2 regions of the Pseudomonas parafulva genome follow, and region 1 is predicted to be linked to the other one. Evidence: riboswitches for the same ligand, from Rfam matches in the RefSeq annotation. Region 1 holds a riboswitch; the other holds the start of a gene.
What was found. A riboswitch is a leader RNA that binds a small molecule or an ion and turns the genes downstream of it on or off. The one in region 1 is predicted to bind cobalamin.
Positions count from the first base shown of each region.

Region 2: linked by a shared signal. The riboswitch ahead of cobW (cobalamin biosynthesis protein CobW) and the one ahead of cobO (cob(I)yrinic acid a,c-diamide adenosyltransferase) in region 1 are both predicted to bind cobalamin.

Region 1 covers NZ_CP019952.1:3,436,140-3,440,346, forward strand. Annotated here, with positions in the region: gene bluB (5,6-dimethylbenzimidazole synthase) at 1-301, opposite strand, end outside; gene B2J77_RS15415 (cobyrinate a,c-diamide synthase) at 292-1,587, opposite strand; gene cobO (cob(I)yrinic acid a,c-diamide adenosyltransferase) at 1,584-2,195, opposite strand; cobalamin riboswitch at 2,315-2,535, opposite strand; gene B2J77_RS15425 (PQQ-dependent sugar dehydrogenase) at 2,689-4,005, shown strand; gene B2J77_RS15430 (C40 family peptidase) at 4,012-4,207, opposite strand, start outside.
Region 2 covers NZ_CP019952.1:2,227,147-2,231,353, reverse strand. Annotated here, with positions in the region: gene cobN (cobaltochelatase subunit CobN) at 1-1,405, opposite strand, end outside; gene cobW (cobalamin biosynthesis protein CobW) at 1,409-2,476, opposite strand; cobalamin riboswitch at 2,576-2,789, opposite strand; gene B2J77_RS10060 (ATP-binding cassette domain-containing protein) at 3,080-4,207, shown strand, end outside.

The sequences.
Region 1 (4,207 bases):
CCTCTACCTTGAGCTTCATGAATTCGTCCGAGCGCTCGCCCAGCGCCTGTGCAGTCAACGCCCGCTCGGCCTCCACCAGTGCCTGGATGCGCCCACGCAAGGCCCGCTCGGTGATGCGGATGAACCGCCATGGCTGCATCAAGCCCACGCTCGGTGCCTGGTGGGCTGCGCTGAGTAACCGTGTCATGACCTGCGGCGCCACCTCGCCTTGAACGAAATGGCGCATGTCGCGCCGCTCGCCGATGGCGCGATAGACCGCGGCACGCTCCTGGTCGCTGAACGCATGCTCGCTCATGGGCAAAGCAGCGCTGCGGCCGCCTCCGGGTTGGAGGGGAAGTAGAAGTGCACGTAGGACGCGGTCAAGCGGCCCAGCCGATACACGGCTTCGTTGCCGCGCCCGCCGTTGGGGCTCAACCCACGTGCCAGCGGCTTGAGCGCAGTGCTGGTCAGGGAGTGGTGGTAGGTATGGCCGCGCAGTGTGCCCTCGGGCAGCTCGACCGCTTGCAGGGCCAGGGCCGCCAGGCGCTTTTGCATGGTCGCTTCACCTGGCAGCAACCCGAGCAACTCGACCCTGTCCCCGGCCACGTCGGTCAGCGCGTCGAGCAGATACAGCATGCCGCCGCATTCGGCCAGCAGTGGCTTGCCTTGGGCGTGATGGGCGCGGATGGCCTGGCACATTGAGGTATTGCGCGCCAGGGCATGGTGGTGCAACTCGGGGTAACCGCCGGGCAGGTACAGGCTGTCCACTTCGGGCAGCTGCGCATCATGCAGGGGGGAGAAAAACTGCACCTGTGCGCCTAGACGGCGCAACAGGTCCAGGTTGGCGCCATAGAGAAAGGCAAAGGCTTCGTCGCGGGCTACACCGATACGTACACCCGCCAAGGTAGCCTGGGCGGATAGCGGATCGGCCGGCTCGAAGGTGACGGCCGGTGGCAACGCGGCATCGCAGCTGGCGCCCAATGCTTGGGCAGCAGCGTCCAGACGTGCGTCCAGGTCGTTCAACTCGCTGGCCTGCACCAACCCCAGGTGACGGCTGGGCAGTTCGATGCCGCGCTCGCGGGACAAGCCGCCATACCAACGCAGGCCCTCCGTCAGGCTGCCTTCGAGCAGTTGCGCATGACGCAGGCTGCCCACCCGGTTGGCCAACACTCCGGCAAACGGCAGGTCCGGCTGATAACGCGCCAGGCCCAGGGCCAGCGCGCCAAAGGTCTGGGCCATGGCCGTACCATCAATCACCGCCAGCACCGGCACACCGAAGTGACGCGCCAGGTCGGCACTCGAAGGGGTGCCGTCGAACAGCCCCATCACCCCTTCGATGAGGATCAGGTCGGCTTCACCTGCCGCCTCCCAGAGCAGCCGGCGGCTCTCCTCGGCACCGATCATCCACAGGTCGAGCTGGCGAACGGGTGCACCGCTGGCACGTTCGAGAATCATGGGGTCAAGAAAGTCAGGCCCGCATTTGAACACCCGCACCTTGCGGCCCAGATTCCGGTGCAGGCGCGCCAGCGCGGCAGTGACCGTGGTCTTGCCTTGGCCAGAGGCCGGTGCGGCAATCAGAACGGCGGGGCAATGGCGGGCCTGGCTCACAGCTCGACGCCCTTCTGGGCACGGATACCGGCCTGGAACGCGTGCTTGAGCATACCCATTTCGGTCACGGTGTCGGCCAGCTCGACCATTTCAGGCTTGGCCGCGCGACCGGTGACGATGACGTGCTGCATGGGAGGGCGGGCCTGGATGTCCGACAGCACCTGGTCCAGATCAAGGTAGCCGTGCTTGAGCGCGATGTTGAGCTCGTCGAGCACCACGAACTGCACCGCAGGATCCTGCAGCAGTTGCCGGGAGACGGCCCACGCCGCTTCTGCCGCCGCAATGTCACGCTGGCGGTCCTGCGTCTCCCACGTGAAGCCCTCGCCCATCACGTGGTAGCGCACCTGTTCGGGAAAGCGCCTGAAGAACAGCTCTTCGCCGGTGCTGTTGCGGCCCTTGATGAACTGCACCACGCCGCACTGCATGCCGTGGCCCAGGGCCCGGGCCAGCATGCCGAAGGCCGAGCTGCTCTTGCCCTTGCCATTGCCGGTGAGCACCAGCAGCAGGCCGCATTCGTTAGGGGAGTTGGCAATGCGCTCGTCAATGACCGCTTTCTTGCGCTGCATCCGTGCCAGATGGCGTTCGTCGCGCTCGGTGGCGTCGCTCATGGGAAGTTCTCCGCTGGCTGACACCACGATCGAGCGCCGTGTCAGGGAATGGGCAGGCAAACGGAGCGCGCGCAGGGGCATTGGCCAAAGCCAGAGTGCACCGCGCATCACCCTCCGTGATGCCGTTGGCAGTATCAGGCCGGTCTCCGGGCTCATGAGCGGGCCACTGGCCCTGACCTGCGCGCCTTCCCGGGGATCGTACCCAGTGGCCCTGCGCGGCCGTCTCTCACCTACCGTTGCGGGGGCAGCGCCGGAATCGCACCCTGCGGGCGCTCACCGACTTCCCAGTTTCACCCTGGCCAGACGTGGCTGGCGGGGCACCTGAAACACGCGCGAAGGTTAGAGGGTTGCACCCGGAGCGTCAATCGACGCGGCTCGCCTGGCGGCACAGCAGCGATCGCCGAGCCGCCGATGCAGCCCCTGCCGCCTGTGCGAATGAACCCGCGGCATTCCCTACCCTCTGAATCAATAGAACCTGCCGAGGACGCCGACCATGAACCGCGTGGCACTGCCTGTTGTACTTGTTGTAAGCCTGGGTTTGAGTGGCTGCGGCGAAAGGGCGCGTTATACGGTGGCCGACGGCAGCGGCCCCACACCGCAGCTGCCCTCCCCTGCCAAAACCCTGCTACCCACCGTGAACATCGCGCCAGCCGTCGGCTGGCCCGCCGGACGCATGCCCCAGGCTGCACCCGGGTTGCAGGTGTCGCGCTTTGCCGGTGACCTCGACCATCCGCGCTGGCTCTATGTGCTGCCCAATGGCGACGTGCTGGTGGCAGAAACCAACGCACCTGCCAAACCCGAAGACGCCAAGGGTATCCGCGGATGGGCCATGAAGCGGGTCATGGCACGCGCGGGGGCCGCCGTGCCCAGCCCTGATCACATTACCCTGTTGCGCGACGCGGACCAGGACGGCGTTGCGGAAATCCGCCATACCTTTGCCGACGGGCTGAACTCACCCTTTGGCATGGCGCTGGTAGGCACCGATTTTTACGTGGCCGATACGGATAAACTGCTGCGTTTTCACTACCAGCCCGGTGCACGCCAAGTAACCGGTCCGGCAGAGGTGGTCACCTCACTGCCAGCCGGCCCGTTGAATCACCACTGGACCAAGAATGTCATCGCAAGCCCCGATGGACGGCGCCTCTATGTCACCGTGGGCTCGAACAGCAACGTGGGTGAAAACGGCCTCGATCAGGAGCAGGGGCGCGCCGCGATCTGGGAGATCGACCCCAGCACCGGAAAGCACCGCCTGTTCGCCACCGGCCTGCGCAACCCCAACGGGCTTGCCTGGGAGCCTCACAGTGGCGCGCTCTGGACCGCAGTCAACGAACGTGACGAAATCGGCAGCGACCTGGTACCGGATTACATCACTTCGGTACAAGCAGGTGGATTCTATGGTTGGCCCTATAGCTACTATGGCCAGCACGTGGATGAGCGCGTGCAGCCCCAGGACCCTGCCAAGGTCGCCCAGGCACAGGTACCCGACTACGCCGTGGGGCCGCATACCGCTTCACTGGGGTTGGCCTTCGCCGGGCCGGGTGTGTTGCCGGCGCGTTTTGGGGCAGGTGCATTGATTGGCCAGCATGGGTCCTGGAACCGCAAGCCCCACAGCGGCTACAAGGTGATATTCGTACCCTTCGACGCCTCGGGAAAGCCGTCGGGCAAGCCCATGGACGTGCTCGATGGGTTCCTGAATGAAAGCGGCCAAGCCATGGGCCGCCCCGTGGGGGTTGCCCTGGATGGCCACGGGGCCGTGCTGGTAGCTGACGATGTGGGCAATACCATCTGGCGCGTCAGCAAAGCTCGGTGATCGGGCTCAGGGGTTCTGGGCCAGGTGCCCTTGTGGGATGACCCGCTTGGCCTGCAGGTAGGCCTTGGCCCAGTAGCTGTTTGACAGATAGTCCAACCGCACCGTACCGCCGGTGCGGGGCGCATGCACGAAGCGCCCGTCCCCTACATAAATACCAGCATGGCTTACCTGCGAACCGCCACTGGTCGCGAAGAACACCAGG
Region 2 (4,207 bases), 1.2 Mb from region 1:
TGGCGTCCGGCAGGCGGTCGAATGCCGCCTGGTAATCGACCAGGCTCATGCTCTGGGCACAGGGCCGCTGGTCGATCTGGTCGAGGTCGTTGGTCACACCGCCCAGCAATTGATGGATCAACTGGGTACCGCTCTCGGGCAGCTCGCTGACCGGATAGCCTTCAGTGCGCAGCGCACGCAAGATATTGAGCGCCGCAGCCGGCGTGTCCAGGCCCACGCCATTGCCGATGCGCCCATCGCGCGTGGGGTAGTTTGCCAGGATCAACGCCACGCGCTTGTGCGCATTGGGCTGGCGCGCCAGGGTCACCCAGCGCCGTGCCAGCTCGGCCACAAAATCCATGCGCTCGGGGTGGGCGCGGTAGCACACCACATCCGATTGGCTGCGTTCGCTGTGCCAGGCCATGTCCTTGAAGCTGACCGGCCGGGTGATGATGCGGCCGTCCAGTTCCGGTAGCACGATGTGCATGGCCAGGTCACGTGCGCCGAGGCCCTGCTCGCTGGCCTCCCAACCCGGTTGGTTGTCCTGCGCGCAAATGGCCTGCAACACGGGTATGTCTCGTCTTAGGGGGCGCAGGTTAGGACGCTCCGGGCTGGACAGGGCGAAACCCGTGGTGTTGAGCACAACCTCGGCGCCGACCATGTCGAGCCATGCTTCGACCTGTTCCAGGCAGGCGCTTTCCTTCAGGCTGGCCACCGCAATCGGCAACGGGTTCAAACCTGCTGCCTGCAGGCGCTGGCAGAACACATCGATGAAAGCCGTGTTCGCTGCTTGCAGGTGCGAGCGATAGAACAGTATCGGCGCCACCGGATGATCGGCATGCCAGTGCGGGTACCAGTCCTCCAGCGCCCCACTGCCCACCTGAGGGTGGTAAACCGTCGTGCGAAGCAACGCCCGCGGCTCGGCCCAGGGATAGTCACGGTCCAGCCACTGACTGGCAAGGTAGTAGAACAGATTGAGTGCGTTGGCCTTGCCACCCTGGCGAAGGTAGTGCCACAACTGCTCGGCTTGCGCCCCCTGCACGGACCCAAGCCCGGTCAGTTCCGGGTCGGGACGGTCGTCGCCGGGCACCAGAATCACGTGCACGCCGCGCTCGGCGAGCGTAACCAACTGTTCCACACCGTAGCGCCAGTACCCCACGCCGCCGTGCAGCGACACCAGGATGACCTTGGCGTGCTGCAAGACCTGATCGACATAAAGGTCGACCGAAGCGTGGTTCTGCACCTGCATGGGGTTGGCCAGGCGCAAGCTGGGATAGTCGCCGGGCAGCTGCTCGGCGCTGTCGGCGAGCAAGGCCAGGTGCGAATCCCCGCTGCAGAGGATGACCAGTTCGGCTGGCGTCTGGCCGAGGTCGGCAATGCTGTCGTCGGGCACGAAGCCGCCGGGCTGGGTCCGCAGCAGGTGCATGGGTCAGGCGCCCAGAGCGTGGCGCAGACGCGCTTCGAGCTGGGCGGGGTCAAGGTCCTGACCGATCAGCACCAGGCGCGTGACGCGCGGCTCTTCGGCGCGCCAGGCGCGGTCGAAGTGCTTGTCGAAGCGCGTACCTACCCCCTGGATGAGCAAGCGCATCGGCTTGCCAGCGATGGCGGCGAAGCCTTTGACGCGCAGGATGCCGTACTCGACCACCAGTTGGTTGAGCGCCTCGATCAGCACCCGCTCATCGGATTCGGGGAGGTCGATGGAGATGGAATCGAAGGCATCATGGTCATGGTCGTCATGGTCATCGCCGTCGTGATGGGCATCGTGGTGGGTCGGGCGGGCGTCGATGTGCTGCTCGGACTCGGCGCCCAGGCCCAGCAACACCTCCAGCGGCAACTTGCCACTGCTGGCTTCGATGACTTTGACAGCCGCTGGCAGCTCTTCGGCGACCTCGGCACGCACCTTGGCCAGGCCATCGGCATCGATCAGGTCGGCTTTGTTCAACACAACCAGGTCGGCGCTGGCCAGTTGGTCAGCGAACAGCTCGTGCAGGGGGGACTCGTGGTCCAGGTTCGGGTCCAGCTTGCGCTGGGCGTCGACCTGGTCCGGGTAGGCGGCGAAAGTGCCTGCGGCAACGGCGGGGCTGTCGACCACGGTGATCACCGCATCGACGGTGCAGGCGGTGCGGATCTCAGGCCATTGGAAGGCTTGTACCAGCGGCTTGGGCAACGCCAGGCCGCTGGTTTCGATCAGGATATGGTCCAGGTCGCCGCGGCGCGCCACCAGTTCGCGCATCACCGGGAAGAACTCTTCCTGGACGGTGCAGCACAGGCAACCGTTGGCCAGTTCGTACACCCGGCCATTGGCCTCTTCCTCGGTGCAGCCGATGCTGCACTGCTTGAGGATGTCGCCATCAATGCCCAGCTCGCCGAATTCGTTGACGATCACGGCGATGCGCCGACCCTGTGCGTTGTCGAGCATGTGGCGCAACAGGGTAGTCTTGCCCGAGCCCAGGAAGCCGGTGACGATGGTAACGGGGAGCTTGGCCAGTGTTTTCATGTTGCAGTGCCCTTGGCAGAATGGCGCGGGCATGCAGGACGAGCGCCGCCGACCAGACAGGCCAGGCATGTTCGCCACCGGATCACCCCGCCCGGTTTAAAGTCGAAAACGTTGCGAGGCAGGTCTCCTGGCTTGCACCTGCGCCAGGCACGGTCATCAGGACCGGGCTTGGGGGAAGACGCCTTCCCGCGCTTGGCGCAGTGGCAGTGTCGACCCATCAATGGTGCCTACAGTTGCGGGGGCAGCCGCGGCTTGAACCGCGTTCCCGTCTTAGCTCCGGCCTGGCCGGAGAACCTCGAACGGCCAAGGCTACGCAGTGGCTGTCGGGTGGTCAACCGTTGTCGAGGCTGTGGGGACCCGCACTGCTGCCAGACGGCGACCTTCGTCCCGCCCTCGCCCTCGCCACCCACGAATAAAGTGCAAGGCAGTACCCTTTCTCTTCATCGCCTGCCCGCTTTACGCGCTGACCATCCTCCTCTACCCTTCCCACTTCCCCTTCATGAGGTATTCGTCCAATGCGCCATTGATGCCGCCGTCTGCTTGACGGCCAGTCTTCACTTTCCGGTCGCCACCGGAAATGTCGCGGCATTTGTGGAGTTGCACATGACGACTACGTCTATCCTGACGCTGGACAGCGTCACCCTGGTCTTGCCAGATGGCAGGCCACTGTTCACCGATCTCACCCAGACCTTCGACACTACCCGGACCGGCCTGGTAGGCCGCAACGGCGTGGGCAAGACCCTGCTTGGCCAACTGCTCGCTGGCCGGCGTTCACCCAGCAGCGGCACGTGCCAGCGCTTGGGCCGTGTCCATCTTGTCGATCAACAGGTGATCGACACCAGCAAGACCGTGGCCGATCTGGCCCAGATGGGGCCCTTGATCGCAGCGCTCGAACGGATCGCACTCGGCAGCGTGGAGGCGGCTGACTTCGACACCGTCGGCGAGCGCTGGGATGCGCCCGAGCGCCTGCGCGCCCAGCTGCACCGCCATGGCCTGGGCCACCTGGACCTGCAACGCCCTGTCCATACCCTGAGCGGCGGGCAGGCCATGGGCGTGGCGCTGATTGGCGCCTGGTTGAGCGAGGCCGACTTTCTCATACTCGATGAACCTACCAACCACCTGGACGACCACGGTCGCACGCAGTGGCTGGCGATGATGCAAACCTGGAACCGCGGCTTGCTCGTGATAAGCCATGACCGTTCTCTACTCGAGCACATGGACTGTATCCTCGAACTGTCAAGCCTGGGCCTGAAAGCCTATGGCGGCAACTTCAGCCACTATCAGGCACGAAAGCGCTGCGAGACCACGCAAGCTGTGCAGCAGTTGGCACACCTCAAGCGCTCCCAGCAGCAGCAAGCCAGAGCCCAGCTACAGCAACGCCAGGCACTGGACAAAGCCCAGGCCCGGGCGGGGCGCAAGGCCAAGGGCGTGAACCAAGCCAAGATCCTGCTCGATCACCAGCAGCAAGGCGGCCAGGCGACGCTTGGCAAGCAGCGCCGACGCCATCGGGCGGCCGGGCAACAGCTGATCGACAGGGTGCGGGACGCTGCGCAAGCGGTCGAAAGAGCCTGCGAAATTACCGTGCACACGCCAACGCTTGAGCCCAATGTCCAGCGGCAGGTGGTACTGCTGCAAGCCTTGCGCCTGCCGCATGGCACACAAGTACCCATCGACCTCAGCCTGCGCCAGGGCCAACGTTGTGCCCTGACGGGCGTCAATGGCAGCGGCAAG